3 regions of the Oceanobacillus sp. CAU 1775 genome follow, and region 2 is predicted to be linked to each of the others. Evidence: predicted binding sites of a transcription regulator. Region 2 holds the regulator's gene; each other region holds the start of a gene.

Region 1 (6,089 bases), on a different contig from region 2:
CCCTTGTGAATCTGTTAGTTGACCATCTTCCATAATTTGAAGGAACATATTTTGAACATCCGGATGTGCTTTTTCAATTTCATCCAACAGAATGATGGAGTACGGGTTATGACGTACTTTTTCCGTTAGTTGACCTGCTTCCTCATGACCAACATATCCTGGAGGTGAACCGATAATCTTAGAGACCGAGTGCTTCTCCATATATTCACTCATATCTAAGCGAATGAGTGCATCTCGTTTACCAAATAGTTCTTCAGCTAATACTTTTGTTAATTCTGTTTTACCAACACCTGTTGGTCCAACAAATAGGAAGGAACCAATTGGACGATATTTAGATTTTAATCCTGCACGGCTACGACGAATTGCTTTTGCAACCTTCGCAACAGCTTCGTTTTGACCGATTACTTTTTTACGTAAGTTCTCGTCAAGATGCTTCATTTGCTGTTGTTCTTCTGCCTGCATCTTAGTTACAGGGATTCCTGTTTTTTCTTCTACAATTAATTGTACATCTGAAATAGTTACATCATGAACTTTTTCGTCATCTGATGCTTTTTCTAATTGCTTTTGTAACTGGATTTCTTGGTATCTTAAATTCGCTGCAAGTTCGTAATCTTCACGGTCTGCTGCTTCTTGTTTTTCAGCTACGATTTCATCCAAACGTTCTTTTAATGACGCTGAATCTTGCTGAGAGTTGTTTAAGTTTAATCGTGATCCAACCTCGTCCATTAAATCAATTGCCTTGTCTGGTAGGAAACGGTCTTGGATGTAACGATTCGATAAGCTAACAAATGAATCAATCACTTCATCAGAATAATTCACTTCATGGAATTTCTCATAGCGATCTTTGATTCCATGTAAAATTTGTACTGCTTCTTCTAATGTAGGTTCTTTAACAGTAATTGGTTGTAAACGACGTTCAAGGGCAGCGTCTTTTTCAATTTGACGATACTCTTTTAATGTTGTTGCACCAATAAGCTGCATTTCTCCTCGAGCAAGTGCTGGTTTTAGAATATTACCTGCATCCATTTGTGAGCCTTCAGCTGTACCTGCTCCAACAATTAGATGAATTTCATCGATGAAAAGAATAACGTCTTTTCTCTTTTGAAGTTCTGCAATCAGTTTTTTCATTCTTTCTTCAAATTGCCCACGGATTCCAGTGTTTGCAACTAGAGAAGCCACATCAAGTAAATATACTTCCTTCGATAAAAGTTTAGAAGGTACATTTCCTTCAATGATTTTCAGTGCTAGACCTTCAGCGATTGCTGTTTTACCAACACCTGGCTCACCAATTAGAACAGGGTTATTTTTGTTTCTTCTATTTAGTGTTTCAATCACACGTTTAATCTCATTATCACGACCGATGATCGGGTCAATTTCTCCTGCTCTTGCAGAATCTGTTAAATTCTTACCAAGTTGATCAATTAGACCTTTACCTTTTTTCGCTTTTTGCTTCGTTTTCGTTCCTGCTCGTTGTGAAGCATTCGCTTGGAAAAATTGATTGTCCTCAAATGGATTTTGAGCCTTATCGAAATTCATATTTGAAAAGAAATCATTTGCATTATTCATCATTTTGCCTTGCATTTCACTGAAGCAGGAATGACATAAATGAATTTCCATTCGTTGGCCGTTAACCTGCACTGCTGCATTTACATTTGCATCGTTTGTACCACATTGTTGACATTTCATTTAAAATTCCTCCTTATTATTTTCAATCATTTATATTAACTTTGACTTTGACTATCTTTGACTATGATTTTATTATACTCTGACCTTCTTTGACTTTCAAGTATTTTGTTTAAGAATTTTTGATTGTTTTAATATGTCTCTGCTAAAGTTCCATGTTGGCACGAGCAGATACCCGCTTTGGAAATATACTACGTGCATCCTTAGGCGACTGGTGAGTCTCCGGATACTTCCTTAGCTCATTCTAGTTTTCTTACTTCTTAATCGATGAAGTATCAACAATAAGCTAATATATAGTCTTTATAAAAAACAAGATGAATTACAATCTACCCATCATAATAAATCTAAAACAATTTATGAATTCAAATGAATAGTAAAAAAGAAATACACCCACTATAAATGGAATGTATTTCTTTATATTTATTCAGCGTACTACTCGTAGTTTACTTTCTCTTTTCCAGCGGATATAAATGTCAACAAGCCAAATGACGAATACAATCCAAAAGATTTCATTTGTCAGTGATAGCCCAACGGTAGATTTTCCACCCAAAACCGTAAATAATACAACTAAAAATAAAATATATAATGTCGTTACTAGTTGCAGTTTTAAAGTTGTTTTATTACTTAAGCCTTTTAATTTACTTATGGCTACACCTAGAACGATGATACTTAGTAATATTAAAATAAATACTGAATCTGGGATTGCCAAGACATTAGAGATTGCTGGAAAATAATCGTATGCAAGTAGCACTGTAAAGCATGCAAAATATAGTAAGGTTAAAATTAGCAAAATGTCACCTTTTCATTATTTATTCTTTTCACGTTGGCGTAATTCAATTCTTCTTATTTTACCTGAAGTTGTTTTCGGTAATTCTTCAATAAATTCAATTTCTCTTGGGTATTTATATGGAGCTGTTAATTCTTTTACATGATCCTGTAAGTTTTTAATTAGGTTTGGATCATCTTTATCGACATTTTGTTTCAATACAATAAATGCTTTTACGATATTGCCACGAATCTCATCAGGAGTTCCTACAACTGCGCACTCTTGAACATAAGGATGTTTGATAAGTGCATCTTCTACTTCAAACGGTCCAATCGTATAACCTGAACTTATAATAATATCGTCACGACGTCCTTCAAACCAGAAATAGCCGTCTTCGTCTTTTCTTGCTTGGTCACCTGTAATATAGTAGTTTCCTCTACGGGAAAGTTTCGTCCGTTCCATATCTTTATAGTATTCTCTAAATAAAGCAGGACTATTTAGTGGAACAGCGATATCTCCGACTTCATTTACAGGTACAGGATTTCCATCTTCATCGATTATCTCTACAGCATTCCCTGGAGTTGGTTTACCCATCGAGCCAGGCTTCACTTCCATATCCTTGGTAACGCCTAAAAGCAATGTATTCTCTGTTTGCCCATAGCCGTCGCGAACGGTCACATTAAAATGTTTCTGAAATACATCAATTACTTCTACGTTTAACGGTTCACCAGCAGATACTGCGCTATTTAAATGCGTAAGTTTATAGTCTTCAAGATTATCTGTCTTCGCCATAATACGATATTCAGTTGGTGTACAGCAAAGCACATTAATTTCATTCTCTTCAAGAAGCTGCAAATATGTTCCTGGGTGAAACTTCCCTGCATAAATAAAACCTGTTGCACCAGATCCTAAGACAGATAGGAATGGACTCCAAATCCACTTTTGCCATCCAGGTCCAGCTGTTGCCCAAACATTGTCGCCTTCATTAATTCCTAGCCAATTTTCTGGGGCAGTTTTAAGATGTGCAAATCCCCAACCATGTGTATGAACAACACCCTTGGGATTACCTGTAGTACCTGATGTATAAGGTAAAAATGCAATATCATCGCGTGTCGTATCCACCATTTCTAAGTCTGGGGAAGCTTCTGCTTTTTCTTCATCAATAAATACCCAGCCTTCCTTTGGCTGACCAATAATAAATTTCTTCAGTGAATCATAATTTTTAAGTTTTTCCAGCTCAGCTGTATATTCATGGAAGCTAATAATTCCACTTACCTCTCCATGATTTATACGATATTCCAGATCATTCACCTTCAACATTTCTGAGCTTGGAATGATAATAATACCTGTTTTTAGTGCTGCCAAATATACTTCATACGTTTCAATGAGTCTTGGCATAATAATCAGTACTTTGTCGCCTCTTTCTAATCCACTATTTAAAAAGATATTTCCAATTTTATTCAAATTTCTGATAAGTGCTTGATAAGTGATTTCTTTTCTATTATTATTTTCGTCCAGCCAGATTAATGCCTTCTTATCTGTATCTGATGAATATTTTTCAACTTCCATAACAATATTATATTTCTTAGGTGCGATTAGTTCTTCTCTCTTCATCATGGTCACCACTTTCAAGTAAGTTTTTTACATTATAACAAAACATCAGAAAACTTGAAACTATCTATACTATTTTTTACTTATTATTTTTAATATTATAGTAACTTTAGGTATAAAAAGAGACTTACCACAATCAAGTAGTAAGTCTCATCTTTTAATATAATCCATTAGGCAATTGTTCTTTTAGAACGAGGTCATCTAAACTCTTGAAAGTATAACCTTGTTCACGCAATTCTTTAATGAGCACTGTCAGAGCCTCTGCATTATCCTTGGAGACGGTATGCAATAAAATAATCGCTCCTGGATGTACTTGATCCATTACTTCTTCATAAGCATACTGCCAGCCTTTTTGATTCTTTGTCTCCCAATCCTTAAATGCAATGGACCAAAACACATGAATATATCCTAAATCATTTGCCCATTCCAATGTGCGTTCATTAAATATCCCTCGTGGTGGTCGTACATATTTTAACTCTTTTTGATCAGTTACCTCTGCAACCTTTGCTTCAAGATCTTCTAATTCAGCTCGCATGGCATCCTTCGTTAAAATAGAGAAATCTGGATGGTGATAAGAATGATTTCCAATGATATGTCCTTCATCAACCATCCTTTTTACTAAGTCAGGACGAGATTCAACATAGTGGCCAGTTACAAAAAACAGACCTGGCACAGCTTCTTTTTTTAACACATCTAATATTACGGGTGTATAACCCTCTTCATAACCATTATCGAAAGTTAAATATATATTTTTTTCGCCTGAATCATCGAGGTAATAGGCACCATACTTTTTTAAAATCTCATGATAAACGCCAATTTCTGGTGCTTCCCCATTCGTATTTTTCTTATATCCCCAGCCGTATGCATTCACTGTATCAATAGAAAATAATTGGATAATGATGAGGAAAAACAGGCTTGGTAATAAAATTCGCTTCATAAGCATCCACCTTTTTTCCTTACTTTATCCATTTGTAATGCATATTATTCTATAAAACAAGTGCCGCAATCCAACCAAAGATAATTAACGGGATATTGTAGTGAATAAATGTAGGAACAACAGTATCCCAGATATGATTATGGTTCCCATCAGCATTTAATCCCGAAGTCGGACCTAATGTACTATCTGATGCAGGTGATCCTGCATCACCAAGAGCTCCCGCAGTACCAATTAAAGCTGCAATAGCCATTGGTGAAAATCCTGCGCTTAAACAGATAGGAACGTATAACGATACAATGATAGGTACCGTACCAAAAGATGAACCTATTCCCAATGTAACTACAAGCCCAACAAGTAATAAGATAATTGCAATCAATGCTTGGTTACTTTGTAGATAGGTTGATGAGACTTCAACAAGTGCATCTACTGCCCCTGTTTCTTGAAGTACAGTTCCATAGCCCGAAGCTACAAGCATAATGAATGCAATCATACCCATCATTCCAATACCCTGACTCATCACCGTTTCCAATTTTCGGTATGGAACTACTAGAAATACGAACATAAGTAGCAATCCTGTTAGTGCACCGAGAATTAAATTCTCTGTGTAAATTTGTACAACCAAAGCTGCAACTATTGCAATAATTGTAAGGAAGTGTTCTTTTGTAAAACGATTCACTTCAACAATTGATTCCTCTACATTCAATGAAGCTGTCCCACCTGAACCCAAGATTGGATCTCTTTCTTTTCTGTACGTAATAAAAACTGCAATTAATAACCCTACAACCATACCAAGCCCAGGAATTAGCATCGCTAATGCAGTGTCTTTAACTGTTAAAATCACACCATTTTCTGCTAGACCATCAACAATAATTCCATGGAATATTAATCCAAATCCTGCTGGAATCATAAGATAAGGTGCTTTTAATCCAAAGGTTAATGCCGTTGCGATTGCGCGACGATCCAAACGCATTTGATCAAACAGCTTTAATAATGGTGGAATTAAAATTGGAATAAAAGCAATATGTACTGGAACTAAGTTTTGTGACAAAGAAGCCACACCAGCGATAACAAGAACAATCATTGTCCTTTTTC
Region 2 (6,089 bases):
AAGCTAGAAGAAATCATTCTTCTAGCTTTCTAACTACATTTTTTATTTTAAAATAATAAACTCACCTTTATTATTTAAGCCAACTTTAACTTTTTGACCTTTTTTAATTGTACCTTTGAGTAATTCCTCTGAAAGCAGGTTTTCAATATTTTGTTGGATTGAACGACGCAATGGTCTTGCTCCATACTCAGGGTCAAAGCCTTCGTTAGCAATCTTTTCAATCGATTTATCTGTAAGAGACAAGTCAATTTCCTGATCGGCAAGTCGTTTCTTCAACTCTTCTAACATAAGAACAACAATATCTTTCATATGCTTCTTCTCAAGTGAGTGGAAGACAATTGTTTCGTCAATACGGTTAAGGAACTCTGGACGGAATACTTTCTTCAATTCATCCATAACTTTCGATTTCATATCTTTATGCTGTTGATCACCATCAGCGATATTAAATCCAACGAATTTATTACGCTTTAACTCACTTGCACCAACGTTTGAAGTCATAATGATTACTGTGTTACGGAAATCAACTAGTCTACCTTTTGAGTCTGTTAAACGACCATCTTCTAAAACTTGTAATAAGATATTGAAGACTTCTGGATGCGCTTTTTCAACTTCATCAAGCAGAATAACAGAATACGGTTTACGACGTACTTTTTCCGTCAGCTGTCCGCCTTCCTCATAGCCAACATACCCTGGAGGAGAACCAACTAATCTTGCTGTTGAATGTCTTTCCATAAACTCAGACATATCTACACGAATCATCGCATCCTCATCGGCAAACATTACTTCTGCTAAGGCACGCGCTAATTCTGTTTTACCAACACCTGTAGGTCCTAGGAAAATAAATGAACCAATTGGACGCTTCGGATCTTTTAGTCCTGAACGTGCACGGCGAATAGCTCTAGAAACAGCATTCACTGCTTCTTCCTGACCGATTAAGCGATTATGAAGGATTTCTTCCATATTCAAGAGTCGTTGACTTTCATCTTTCGTCAATTTAGCTACTGGTACACCAGTCCAAATCGAAACAACACTCGCAATGTCTTCAACAGTTACCTCTGAATCCATTTGACCTTGTTTTTCTTTCCATTCATCTTTCGTTTTCTCTAACTCTTCACGATATTTTTGCTCCGTGTCGCGTAAGGAAGCTGCTGTTTCAAATTCCTGACTTTGGACAGCTGCATCTTTTTCTTTTCTTACTTCTTCAAGCTTCTGTTCCAATTCTTTTAGATTCGGTGGAATGGTATAAGAATGAAGACGAACTTTCGAACCCGCCTCATCAATTAAATCAATTGCTTTATCTGGTAAAAAGCGATCTGTAATATAGCGATCAGATAAAGTTGCAGCTGCTTCAATTGCTTCATCTGTAATTGTTACACGGTGGTGTGCTTCATAACGATCTCGAAGTCCACCTAAAATTTGAATCGTTTCTTCAACAGATGGTTCGTCTACTTGGATCGGCTGAAAACGACGCTCAAGCGCTGCATCTTTTTCGATATATTTACGATACTCATCAATTGTAGTAGCACCAATACACTGAAGTTCTCCTCTTGCTAAGGAAGGTTTTAAAATATTCGAAGCGTCAATTGCACCTTCTGCTCCACCTGCACCAATTAATGTATGCAATTCATCAATAAATAGAATAATATTGCCTGCTTGGCGAATCTCTTCCATTACTTTTTTCAAGCGATCCTCGAATTCTCCGCGATATTTCGTTCCAGCTACAACCGTACCCATATCAAGGGTCATCACTCGTTTATCGCGTAAAATTTCCGGAATTTCGTTATCTACAATCTGCTGTGCTAAACCTTCTGCTACAGCCGTTTTCCCAACACCTGGTTCCCCAATAAGTACTGGGTTGTTCTTTGTACGGCGACTAAGTACTTGAATCACACGTTCAATTTCTTTTGAACGCCCGATAACTGGGTCAATTTTTCCCTCTTTAGCACTTACCGTTAAATCTCTCGCTAATGAATCTAAAGTTGGTGTATTCACATTTGACTGTTGTGCGCCGCCACGTGTGCGCCTTCCGCCTTGTGACTCATTGCTCCCAAGAAGCTTTAAAACTTGCTGACGTGCTTTATTTAAGCTTACACCAAGGTTATTAAGCACACGAGCTGCTACACCTTCACCCTCGCGAATTAAACCTAGTAGAATATGTTCTGTTCCTACATAAGAGTGACCTAATTTTCTCGCTTCATCTTGAGATAATTCAACAACTTTTTTCGCTCGTGGTGTGTAGTGAATTGTTTTCATTGGTTGTTTTCCAATTCCAATTAACTTTTCTACTTCTTCTTGAATTTTCGGTACCTCTGCTCCAAGTAACTGCAATGCTTTCGCAGCGATTCCGTCACCTTCACGTACAAGGCCTAGTAAAATATGTTCTGTTCCAATATTATTATGTCCTAATCGTACTGCTTCTTCTTGAGAGAGTGCGAGTACTTTTTGTGCTCTTTCCGTAAAACGTCCAAATAACATATTATCTCCCCCTCCTATTTTTCCAATTGGATTCTTTCTCTTATTAGAGTCGCACGGAATATATCGCGCTCTCTTGCTGTTAGTTTCTTATTTGCATAATGCTGTAAAAATCCAGGTTGTGTTAAAACCATTAATTCATTCAATATATTTTTAGATATATTTTCAATAATACCTAAGTCTATTCCTAAACGCACGCTAGAGATACATTTAGCAGCTTCCGTTGAGTCAATAATTCTACTATGTTGTAAAACACCATAAGCTCGATAAATACGGTCTTCTAAGGATAGTCCTAGATTATTAACAATATACCTACGAGCAAGCCGTTCTTGTTCAAGAAGTTGCTTCACAATACTCTCTAAATCATGCACAATATCATTTTCTGATTTTCCTAGCGTGATTTGATTCGACACTTGAAAAATATTTCCTAGTGACTCACTTCCTTCGCCATATATCCCGCGAACTACTAAGCCTAAGCGATTAATCACTGGAATCATTCGGTTGACTTGTTTTGTAAAAACTAAAGCAGGCAAATGCAACATAACAGAAGCCCGCATTCCTGTACCAACATTTGTTGGACAACTCGTTAAATAACCAGCCTTCTCATCAAAAGCATAATTCACCTTTTCTTCTATCCAATCATCCAATTCAAACGCTTTTTCCAATCCTTCTGTTAATTGATAACCAGGGAAATAAAGCTGAATACGCAAATGATCCTCTTCATTTATCATAATCGATACTTGCTCGTTTTCCGATATCAATACAGCTGATTCATGAAAGTTTTCAAGGTTTGGGCTTATTAAATGTTTTTCAATAAGCATACGCTTTTCAATTGGTGAGAGATCTTCCATCGAAATATATTTAAAATCCTTATGTTGATCGAAGGATTGACCAGCATATGCTTCTTTCATAAATTCATTTACTTTTGTTAATTCTGTTTCGTTCCCAAGAATAGGATAAGTCATATCTGCAAAGTTACGAGCTAAACGAATGCGACTACTTAGAACAATATCATTATCTGAACCTTCCTCACGCATCCAAGGGCTAAGTGCTTCATCTATAAAGTGCTCTAGCGTCATTCTTCATTCGCCCCCTTTGCCTTACCTTCCAATACTTTTATCTTATCTCTAATGGCGGCCGCTTCTTCAAAAGCCTCTTGCTCTACAAACCGCTGCATTTCTTTACGATAGGCTTCAACTTTTTTCTTCAATTTAATACTATCTCCAGAGCGTTTAGGTATTTTTCCCGTATGCTCTGTGTTACCCGAATGTACACGTTTTAAAATTGGTACAATTTGTTCTGAGAATGTGTCATAACATGAAGCACAACCAAACTTCCCAACCTGTCTAAATTCTTCAAATGTCATCTCACATTTGGGGCATTGTGCTTCTTTTCTCATCTGTTTCTCTTGAATCGACTTGGAACCAAGTTGCGATGTATCAATATTGAATAGACCAGTCAATAAGTCTTGTAAAGAATAATTATCATGCATTGCTTTGATGTTGCCCATTTCTTGTGCACATACCTCACATACATGAACTTCTTGTTTTTCACCATTCACTATTTGTTGAAAACGAATTGTTGCTGGTCGTTGTTGACATTCCTGACATTGCACTTGGTATCCCCCCTTTTTATCCGACTTAATGTAGATATTTTAAAGTATTCAGCATCGCAGAAAGTATGCGAGCACGTACTTCATCACGTACTGGTAATTGAAAAGCTAACGTATTTCGTTCCAAGGCACTAAACATTATTTTCTCTTCACGGGCTGTTATAATTTCATCTTCTCGCAGTCGTTCAAGTACATGAAGCGCTGCTTGCTGCGAAAGACTCGGATTTACCATCTTAATAATTTCATCGATCATTTCAGCCTTGTCTTGATGTTGGATACGGATAATTCGAATGTACCCGCCACCTCCACGCTTACTTTCTACTATATACCCTTTTTCACTAGTAAATCTCGTGTTTATGACATAATTTATTTGTGAAGGAACACATTGAAATTGATCCGCTATTTCACTACGTTTAATTTCAATTGTATTTTTACCTTTCGCTTGAAATACCTTCTTTAGATACTGTTCAATAACATCAGATATATTACTCATTTTCCCAACTCCCTTTTATGACATTTCACTGGTAATATCGAATCATCCACATAGGATGAATTCCAGTTTATGCCCTTATAAGCATATTCTTTAATTACTTACGAACAGAAATACTTAAGAGCCAGTCTTTTTTGACTTTGACTATCTTTGACTATGTTATTATTATACGTCAAATTTCTCTACTTGAAAAGTAAAACAAGCTATTATAGCATAGACGTTTTTTCAATAAACCAAACCCTACATGCTTAAACAATTAAAAATTGAAAAAACCTGCAAGTGAGTCGATCCTCACCTACAGGTTATCAATATCATTACTTTACAAATCTCGTTGCATGATTAACATACTCTAACTTAGAAATAGCTTCAAATAATCCAAGCAGCTTAATGTTTTCAATCGTATTCATTTTTATATACACCGCACGTAAATCACGCTCTAATTTTTCAACCTCAACATTTACGATGGTGATTTCATGCTTCTCTAGAATTTCAATGATTTCTGTAATTCGTAGTTCTTTTTCAATAACAATCTCAATCTGCATACTCTTTTTCTTTGATACAAACTTCTTCTCAAAACCATTTAATAGGACAAGGCTTACTAAGATTAAAATCGTTGTTACAACTGCTGGCCCATACATTCCAACACCAACTACCAATCCAATTCCAGCAACCGCCCAAATCGATGCTGCAGTAGTTAATCCCCGAATCGTACCACCATAAACGATAATTGTACCTGCACCTAGAAAACCAATCCCACTAATTACATAAGAAGGAATTCTTGCTGGATCAAAGCGGACATTATCATGTGCATCAATAAAATCTGTAAAACCATATAAGGACATTAACATCATTAAACATGCACCAAGTCCGACAAGGATATGCGTACGGAAGCCAGCTGAATGGTGGTTCCACTCGCGCTCAAAGCCAATTATCCCAGATAGTATCAATATAACAAATAATCTTATTAAAATTGTAGTAAAATTTTCATCCATTATTTCATTTAAAAATACCTCCACAGCCCAACCTCCCTTTCTAATGTATATTATTATATTCCCAAATGTATTAACATTATATCATCTAGTGGATTGTCCAACTTTATATTTATTAAATGAACTTTGTTTTTATTAAAATCTCATTGTAGCTTATTAGGTAGAGTGCTTCCATGGTAAGGAAGAGCTTATCGGTTCAAATTGAATATCTTGGTGTAAACATTATAGGTGGAGAAAGAGCATCATAAAATGCTGATGATGATTCGTGATAGGGGTAAAAGAAAAGCATAAAAGTCCTCTTAGTTTCAATAAAATCTATATGAGTTAGGTCGATTATCCAAAAACACTAGGGTAATTCTAACTGAATAAGTTAAAAGTAATTATATAAATAGAAAACACCGAAATAACTTATTACCTTTCTTATATATGTTCACATAAGACTAAAAGTAGTTCATACCAAAGTATTAAATTCCATTAAAAAAACAGTTTACAAATTAATGTAAACTGTTTTCTCTTTGCCTGGCGG
Region 3 (6,089 bases), on a different contig from region 2:
CAAAGCCGTTCGTAAATGCAGTGCAGGCGATTGTTGATGCAGATTTAATCGTCATTGCCCCTGGAAGTTTATATACGAGTATTATGCCGAATTTGATTGTACCTAGTGTACAAGAGGCGTTAGAAATAACAAATGCTAAAATAGTATATGTCTGTAATTTAATGACACAATACGGGGAAACTACGGGATACACTGCTTCTGATCATGTGGAAGCAATTAACCGACACATCGGTAGCGGTATTTTACAATCAATTGTTGTACATAACGAGCCCATTCAACAGACCATCAGACAAAAATATGCTGAAGAGAATGCTGAACCAGTAGTTTATGACATTGAACGATTACTCTCCTTAGGATTAGAAATCATTGAGGGAGATATCATAAAAAAACCTCATCATACTGTAAGACACGATACAGAAAAGATAGCAAAACTACTGTATTCTCTTTTACAAAAATAAACGCTTGAGAATGAGATAATAGGGAGGTGAAGCTAATGTCGTTTGCTTCTGAAATTAAGAAAGAATTAACTGGTATGGAAACAGAAAAAGAAGAACAAATTGCTGAGTTGTCCGCATTGATTCGAATGAATGGCGTAGTTTCCTTTTCAAGACACCATTACACACTCGATGTTCAAACCGAAAATGCAGCAATTGCAAGAAGAATCTATACCTTAATAAAAGCAAATTTTACCCAAACGATTGAAATATTAGTACGAAGAAAAATGAAGCTTAAAAAGAATAATATTTACATTGTGCGTATGAAAGATGATGCAATTTCCTTCCTAAAAGAATTAAAAATAATGGAAGATCCTCATCAAACAATACAAGCAATTTCACCAGAAATAATTAATAATACCGATACAAAGAGAGCATACCTACGAGGTGCTTTTCTAGCTGGTGGTTCCATTAATAATCCAGAAACATCATCTTATCATCTTGAAATCTATAATTTTCACGAGGAGCATAATAACTCTTTGAGTGAATTATTAAATACATTTGGCTTAAGATCCCGAACTTTAGAAAGAAAGCATGGTTTTATCGTTTATATAAAAGAAGCTGAAAAAATCACAGAGTTTCTAAGTTTAATTGGTGCGCATAACGCTTTATTTAGATTTGAGGATGTTCGTATTGTTCGTGACATGCGGAATTCTGTAAATCGTCTCGTGAATTGTGAAACAGCCAATCTGAATAAAACAATTGGTGCAGCGTTTCGCCAGATTGAAAACATAAAGTTAATTGAACGTACGGTAGGACTCGAGCAGCTTCCTGAAAAGCTTCAAGAAATCGCACTTTTGCGAATGGAGCATGAGGATGTTTCTTTGAAAGAACTTGGTGAATTAGTAAGCAATGGCAAGATTTCTAAATCTGGTGTTAATCATCGATTGAAAAAAATTGATGAATATGCAGATAAAATTAGACAAGGGGAATTAATTACGAAATAGAAGATGATAAAAGTCCACTTTTTGTAACCTCGCATTTTTATACCCAGTCTACACGCAACTCGCTTTCCGTTTAAGTTTTGGGAAAGCGAATTGTTATTAGGCGTTAGTAATAGCAACTTACTAATATGAGAAAATGGCAAATGATAATATTTCAATTTGGAAAAAATATACAAAATTAAGTACAAAATGTAATAATTTTGTTTTATCGTTCTCATAATTTTTATTTCATGCTATAATACAAATAATTAGTAATTAAAATTTATGTAACGCAATAAGATAAACTGAAAAAGCAGTTTGGACTGCTTTTTTGAATACTGAATAATGTTAGCGTTTTCTATAACTCAGGGAGGATGAGTGGAGTTGGTTGAGAATACAGTAAAGATAGAGTTAGAAACAGGATTACAGGCACGTCCTGCTGCACAATTTGTGCAAGAAGCAAATCGATATTCTTCGCATTTATTTTTAGAAAAAGATGGTAAAAAAGTGAATGCCAAGAGTATTATGGGCTTAATGAGTTTAGCGATTGCTAATGGTGAAGAAATTAAAATCATAGCAGATGGGCCTGATGAAGAAATAGCAATGAACCATTTAGTCTCCTTCGTAACAAAAGGATAATTGAAGGTTATATGAAAACAAGCGCAATCCCGTTAAATGTTAGGGGATGCGCTTATTTTATTGTGCTTTTTAAAAGCATTTATTATTGATTAGGTTCATAAATATCCCATGCCGTTTTTAGTGAGTCTACCACAAAGTCTGAAACCTCTTCAATGTCAATATTATCTGTTACTACTTTTGAGTGATGTTCTTCATATATTGGTTGTCTCTTATAATACAACTCTTTCATTTCTTCATCGTTTTTCCCTTTAAGAACTGGACGACTTTCGATTAAAATATTTGCTCTTTCTTTCCAAGAATCCCATGATAAATCAAGATAAAATACAATACTCTTGGAGAGACACAGTTCTCTAATTTCTTTCTGTAAAAAAGCTCCGCCACCCAAAGAAATTACTTTTAATCGTTGGTTACAAAATTCTGTAATCATTTCTTTTTCTTTTTCTCTAAAAGTAGCTTCTCCGTACTCTTGAAAAATTTGTGTCGTTGGCATTTGAAATTCTTTTTCAATTTCCTGATCAATATCAATGAAATCCCGGTAAAGTTTCCTTGCGATGGATTTCCCAATCGTCGTTTTACCTACCCCCATAAAGCCAATTAAAACTATATTTTTCTGTCTAAGTGCAACCTGATTAAAAACCATACAACAATCCTCTTCCTACTAATATATTTATATTTTTTAGATATTCTAAAGTTTATTATTGAGTTTTTCTAATTGAAGAATGAGAAGACTAAAATGAGCTTCAGAAATATACGGAGACTCCAGCGGGAGGAAGCTCACCAGCCGCCCGCCAAGCGTGCGTATATTTCCGAAGCGGGTTTATCCTCTCAACAATATTTAACTTTAACAGCGCTAATCTTTAGTTAAACAGTATAATTACAATAATATCTACTTCATAGTATAATCCATCTTTGTTTATATGTAAAAACGGTTCGGATTATCAATAGGAGATAATCCGAACCGTTAAGTGTTCTTAATGAAGCTATTCATTTAGATTCTGATAAATTACTTCGCTTCTTCGTTACGTTCTAAAATTTTGTCAATCAAACCGTACTCAACTGAACGTTGTGCAGTCATGAAGTTATCACGTTCTGTATCACGTTCAATTGTTTCCATAGGCTGTCCAGTCTTGTCAGCTAAAATTTCATTCATACGTCTTTTAATTTCAATAATACGTTTCGCATGAATTTCAATATCAGTTGCTTGACCTTGTGTGCCACCTAATGGCTGGTGAATCATAATTTCACTGTTTGGTAATGCAAAACGTTTACCTTTTTCACCAGCAGCTAGTAGGAAAGCTCCCATAGATGCTGCCATTCCAATACAAATTGTTGATACGTCAGATTTAATGAAGTTCATCGTATCGTAGATTGCCATACCAGCTGTAATCGATCCACCTGGTGAGTTGATGTAAAGAGAGATATCTTTTCCTGGATCTTCAGCTTCTAAGAATAGTAGCTGTGCAACAATTGAGTTTGCAACGTTATCATCGATCCCGCTTCCTAGTAAAATAATACGGTCCTTCAAAAGTCTTGAATAAATATCATATGCACGTTCCCCGCGGTTTGTTTGTTCAATAACTGTAGGTACTAAATTCATAAACAAATTCCTCCTAGTAAACAAATTTTCTTTGTAAATCTAATTTTATCATATATCATTGGTCAATGAAGGTCAAACAAAAACGTTCAATAAAAAAAGAACTATATCCAAGCTTTCCCATTTCTAATATTTATAAACCGAATTGCTTTTTTATCCATAGATTCAAGCTTGTAAGAGATTTGGATAAAGGTTATAATATGGATTGTGTAATTTTTCGTTGGATAATCGAATTTTAACGAAGTTTCATTTTTGCGCCCATAGCTCAGCTGGATAGAGCACTAGTTTCCGGTACTAGGTTTGTCGGGGGTTCGAATCCCTCTGGGCGTGTTATACTAATAGATGAGCAAGTGAAAAGTATTTCTTTTCACTTGTTTTTTTATGCGTTTTAACTATTAATTTTTATTCTACTTATCATTTCTGCGATATTTCTTTTCTTATAATTTCTCTTGCCAGTCGATCAGCAATGTAATTTTCTTTCTCAGGAATCCATTTAATAAAGAAATAAGGAAAATCTTTCTTTAACTCTCGAATCTCTGTTAAAAAGGAAGAAAAGATATGATTTTTTGTGTGGTCCTTCTCAATTGTGTCAACAACTACTTTAGAATCTGTACGAAAAGAAAGTATTTCTTCAGGAAAGTTTTTCTTGCAAATTTCTAATGCTTTTATAACTGCGAGAAACTCTGCTTCATGGTTGGAAAGGTTCTCTTGAAAGAAACTATACTCATGAATTTCTTTATTCTTTTTTATCGCAATCCCCATGCCACTAGGCCCAGGGTTACCTCGTGAAGCTCCATCTGTATAAACTTCAATCAATCAATAGCAACCTCCTTATGAACAATACTTATAGAATATTATAAGCTATTTGTTATTTTAAGTAAAAATCTAAAACAAATTTGAAGTAGCAAGAATGCTGTTATATAACCTTTGTTTTGTTGTTTTTTCTTTTATTAGGAAAATAAACAAGACATATAATATTAAATGACTTGCCATATTAATTAATATTCAGTATATTATAAACACAGAGTACTCCAACTTCGAGGGGGGATGGTATGTCAGAAGTAATTTTAGAACTTAAAGAATTAAGTACTCATTTTTTTACAGATAGTGGAGAAATCCCTGCGGTGGATAAAGTTAGCTTTAAAGTTCATAAAGGAGAAGTAGTCGGAATTGTAGGAGAGTCTGGGAGTGGAAAGAGTGTTACTTCACTTTCAGTCATGCAATTAGTTCCAAGCCCACCAGGTCGGATCGTCGGCGGGGAAGTGAATTTTAAAGGTCAAGATATAGCACATGCATCTGAAAAGAAAATGAAACAAATTCGCGGTAATGAAATTTCGATGATTTTCCAAGAGCCAATGACATCATTAAATCCATTATTTACAATTGGAAATCAGATGCGAGAAGCAATTCGTATTCACCAAAAGGTCAGTAAGAAGTTTGCAACTCAAAAAGCGATTGAAATGCTTAAAATGGTAGGTATTCCAAGAGCAGAAGCTATTGTAAATGAATATCCTCACCAATTATCGGGTGGAATGCGTCAGCGTGTAATGATAGCGATGGCTATGTCTAGTGATCCAGAACTTTTAATAGCGGATGAGCCAACGACAGCATTAGACGTGACGATTCAAGCGCAGATATTGGACTTAATGAAGAACTTAAATAAAGAAGAAGATACAAGTATTCTACTCATTACACATGATTTAGGTGTTGTTGCAGATATTTGCGATAGGGTAGTTGTAATGTACTCTGGACAAGTTGTAGAACAAGGCACAAAACGTGAAATTTTAAAAGATCCACAGCACCCATATACACAAGGACTAATTAAATCACTACCCAAAATTCATGGAAGAGATGAAAAATTATACTCAATTCCAGGAACGGTAGCACGTCCAAAGGTTGGGCAGGTAGGATGTAGATTTGCTCCACGCTGTGAGTTCGCTTTTGATAGATGTTTTAATGAAAATCCTGAATTATATAAACTAGAAAACGGTCGTGAAAGTCGCTGCTTTTTACATGCCGAAGAGGAAAGGGAGCGATTAGCCAATGCAACAGCCTCTACTAGAAGTTAAAGGATTAAAGAAGCACTTCCCTATTCACGGGGGTGTTTTAGGAAAAAAAGTTGGAGATGTGAAAGCGGTTGATGATGTTTCCTTCGAAGTAAGAGAAGGTGAAATTCTCGGTATTGTTGGAGAGTCTGGCTGTGGGAAATCAACAACTGGAAAAGCTATTTTAAGATTGATTGAACCAACAGAAGGTGAGATTTGGTTTGAAGGTGAAGAAATTACTAATATTTCTCCAGAAGAAATGCGTAAGTTAAGAAGGAATATGCAAATAATTTTTCAAGATCCATACGCATCTTTAAACCCACGTCATACAGTTGAGAAAATTATTGGAGAACCTTTACTTATTCATGGAATGAGTTCGCGCGCTGAAAGAAAA

What was found. Region 2 encodes CtsR, which represses protease genes until heat stress. Its sites were predicted from a motif close to ATGGTCAATAAAGGTCAAACA; they were not measured.
Region 1: ACXYMZ_RS12135 (ATP-dependent Clp protease ATP-binding subunit) is a predicted target of CtsR. The motif match lies at 1,763-1,783, and genes of this name have one in related genera.
Region 3: clpP (ATP-dependent Clp endopeptidase proteolytic subunit ClpP) is a predicted target of CtsR. The motif match lies at 3,712-3,732, and genes of this name have one in related genera.

The regions. Positions count from the first base shown of each region.
Region 1 covers NZ_JBTLRO010000006.1:164,496-170,584, reverse strand. The annotation lists gene ACXYMZ_RS12135 (ATP-dependent Clp protease ATP-binding subunit) at 1-1,686, opposite strand, end outside; gene ACXYMZ_RS12130 (hypothetical protein) at 2,108-2,473, opposite strand; gene mbcS (acyl-CoA synthetase MbcS) at 2,489-4,063, opposite strand; gene pdaA (delta-lactam-biosynthetic de-N-acetylase) at 4,218-4,997, opposite strand; gene ACXYMZ_RS12115 (Na+/H+ antiporter family protein) at 5,047-6,089, opposite strand, start outside.
Region 2 covers NZ_JBTLRO010000013.1:114-6,202, reverse strand. The annotation lists gene clpC (ATP-dependent protease ATP-binding subunit ClpC) at 43-2,475, opposite strand; gene ACXYMZ_RS15835 (protein arginine kinase) at 2,490-3,551, opposite strand; gene ACXYMZ_RS15830 (UvrB/UvrC motif-containing protein) at 3,548-4,087, opposite strand; gene ACXYMZ_RS15825 (CtsR family transcriptional regulator) at 4,113-4,577, opposite strand; gene ACXYMZ_RS15820 (MgtC/SapB family protein) at 4,889-5,566, opposite strand; rRNA gene rrf (5S ribosomal RNA) at 6,081-6,089, opposite strand, start outside.
Region 3 covers NZ_JBTLRO010000003.1:288,518-294,606, forward strand. The annotation lists gene ACXYMZ_RS07560 (gluconeogenesis factor YvcK family protein) at 1-458, shown strand, start outside; gene whiA (DNA-binding protein WhiA) at 494-1,441, shown strand; gene ACXYMZ_RS07570 (HPr family phosphocarrier protein) at 1,802-2,056, shown strand; gene ACXYMZ_RS07575 (shikimate kinase) at 2,139-2,696, opposite strand; gene clpP (ATP-dependent Clp endopeptidase proteolytic subunit ClpP) at 3,060-3,653, opposite strand; tRNA gene ACXYMZ_RS07585 (tRNA-Arg) at 3,905-3,980, shown strand; gene ACXYMZ_RS07590 (ribonuclease HI family protein) at 4,065-4,466, opposite strand; gene ACXYMZ_RS07595 (ABC transporter ATP-binding protein) at 4,703-5,719, shown strand; gene ACXYMZ_RS07600 (ABC transporter ATP-binding protein) at 5,694-6,089, shown strand, end outside.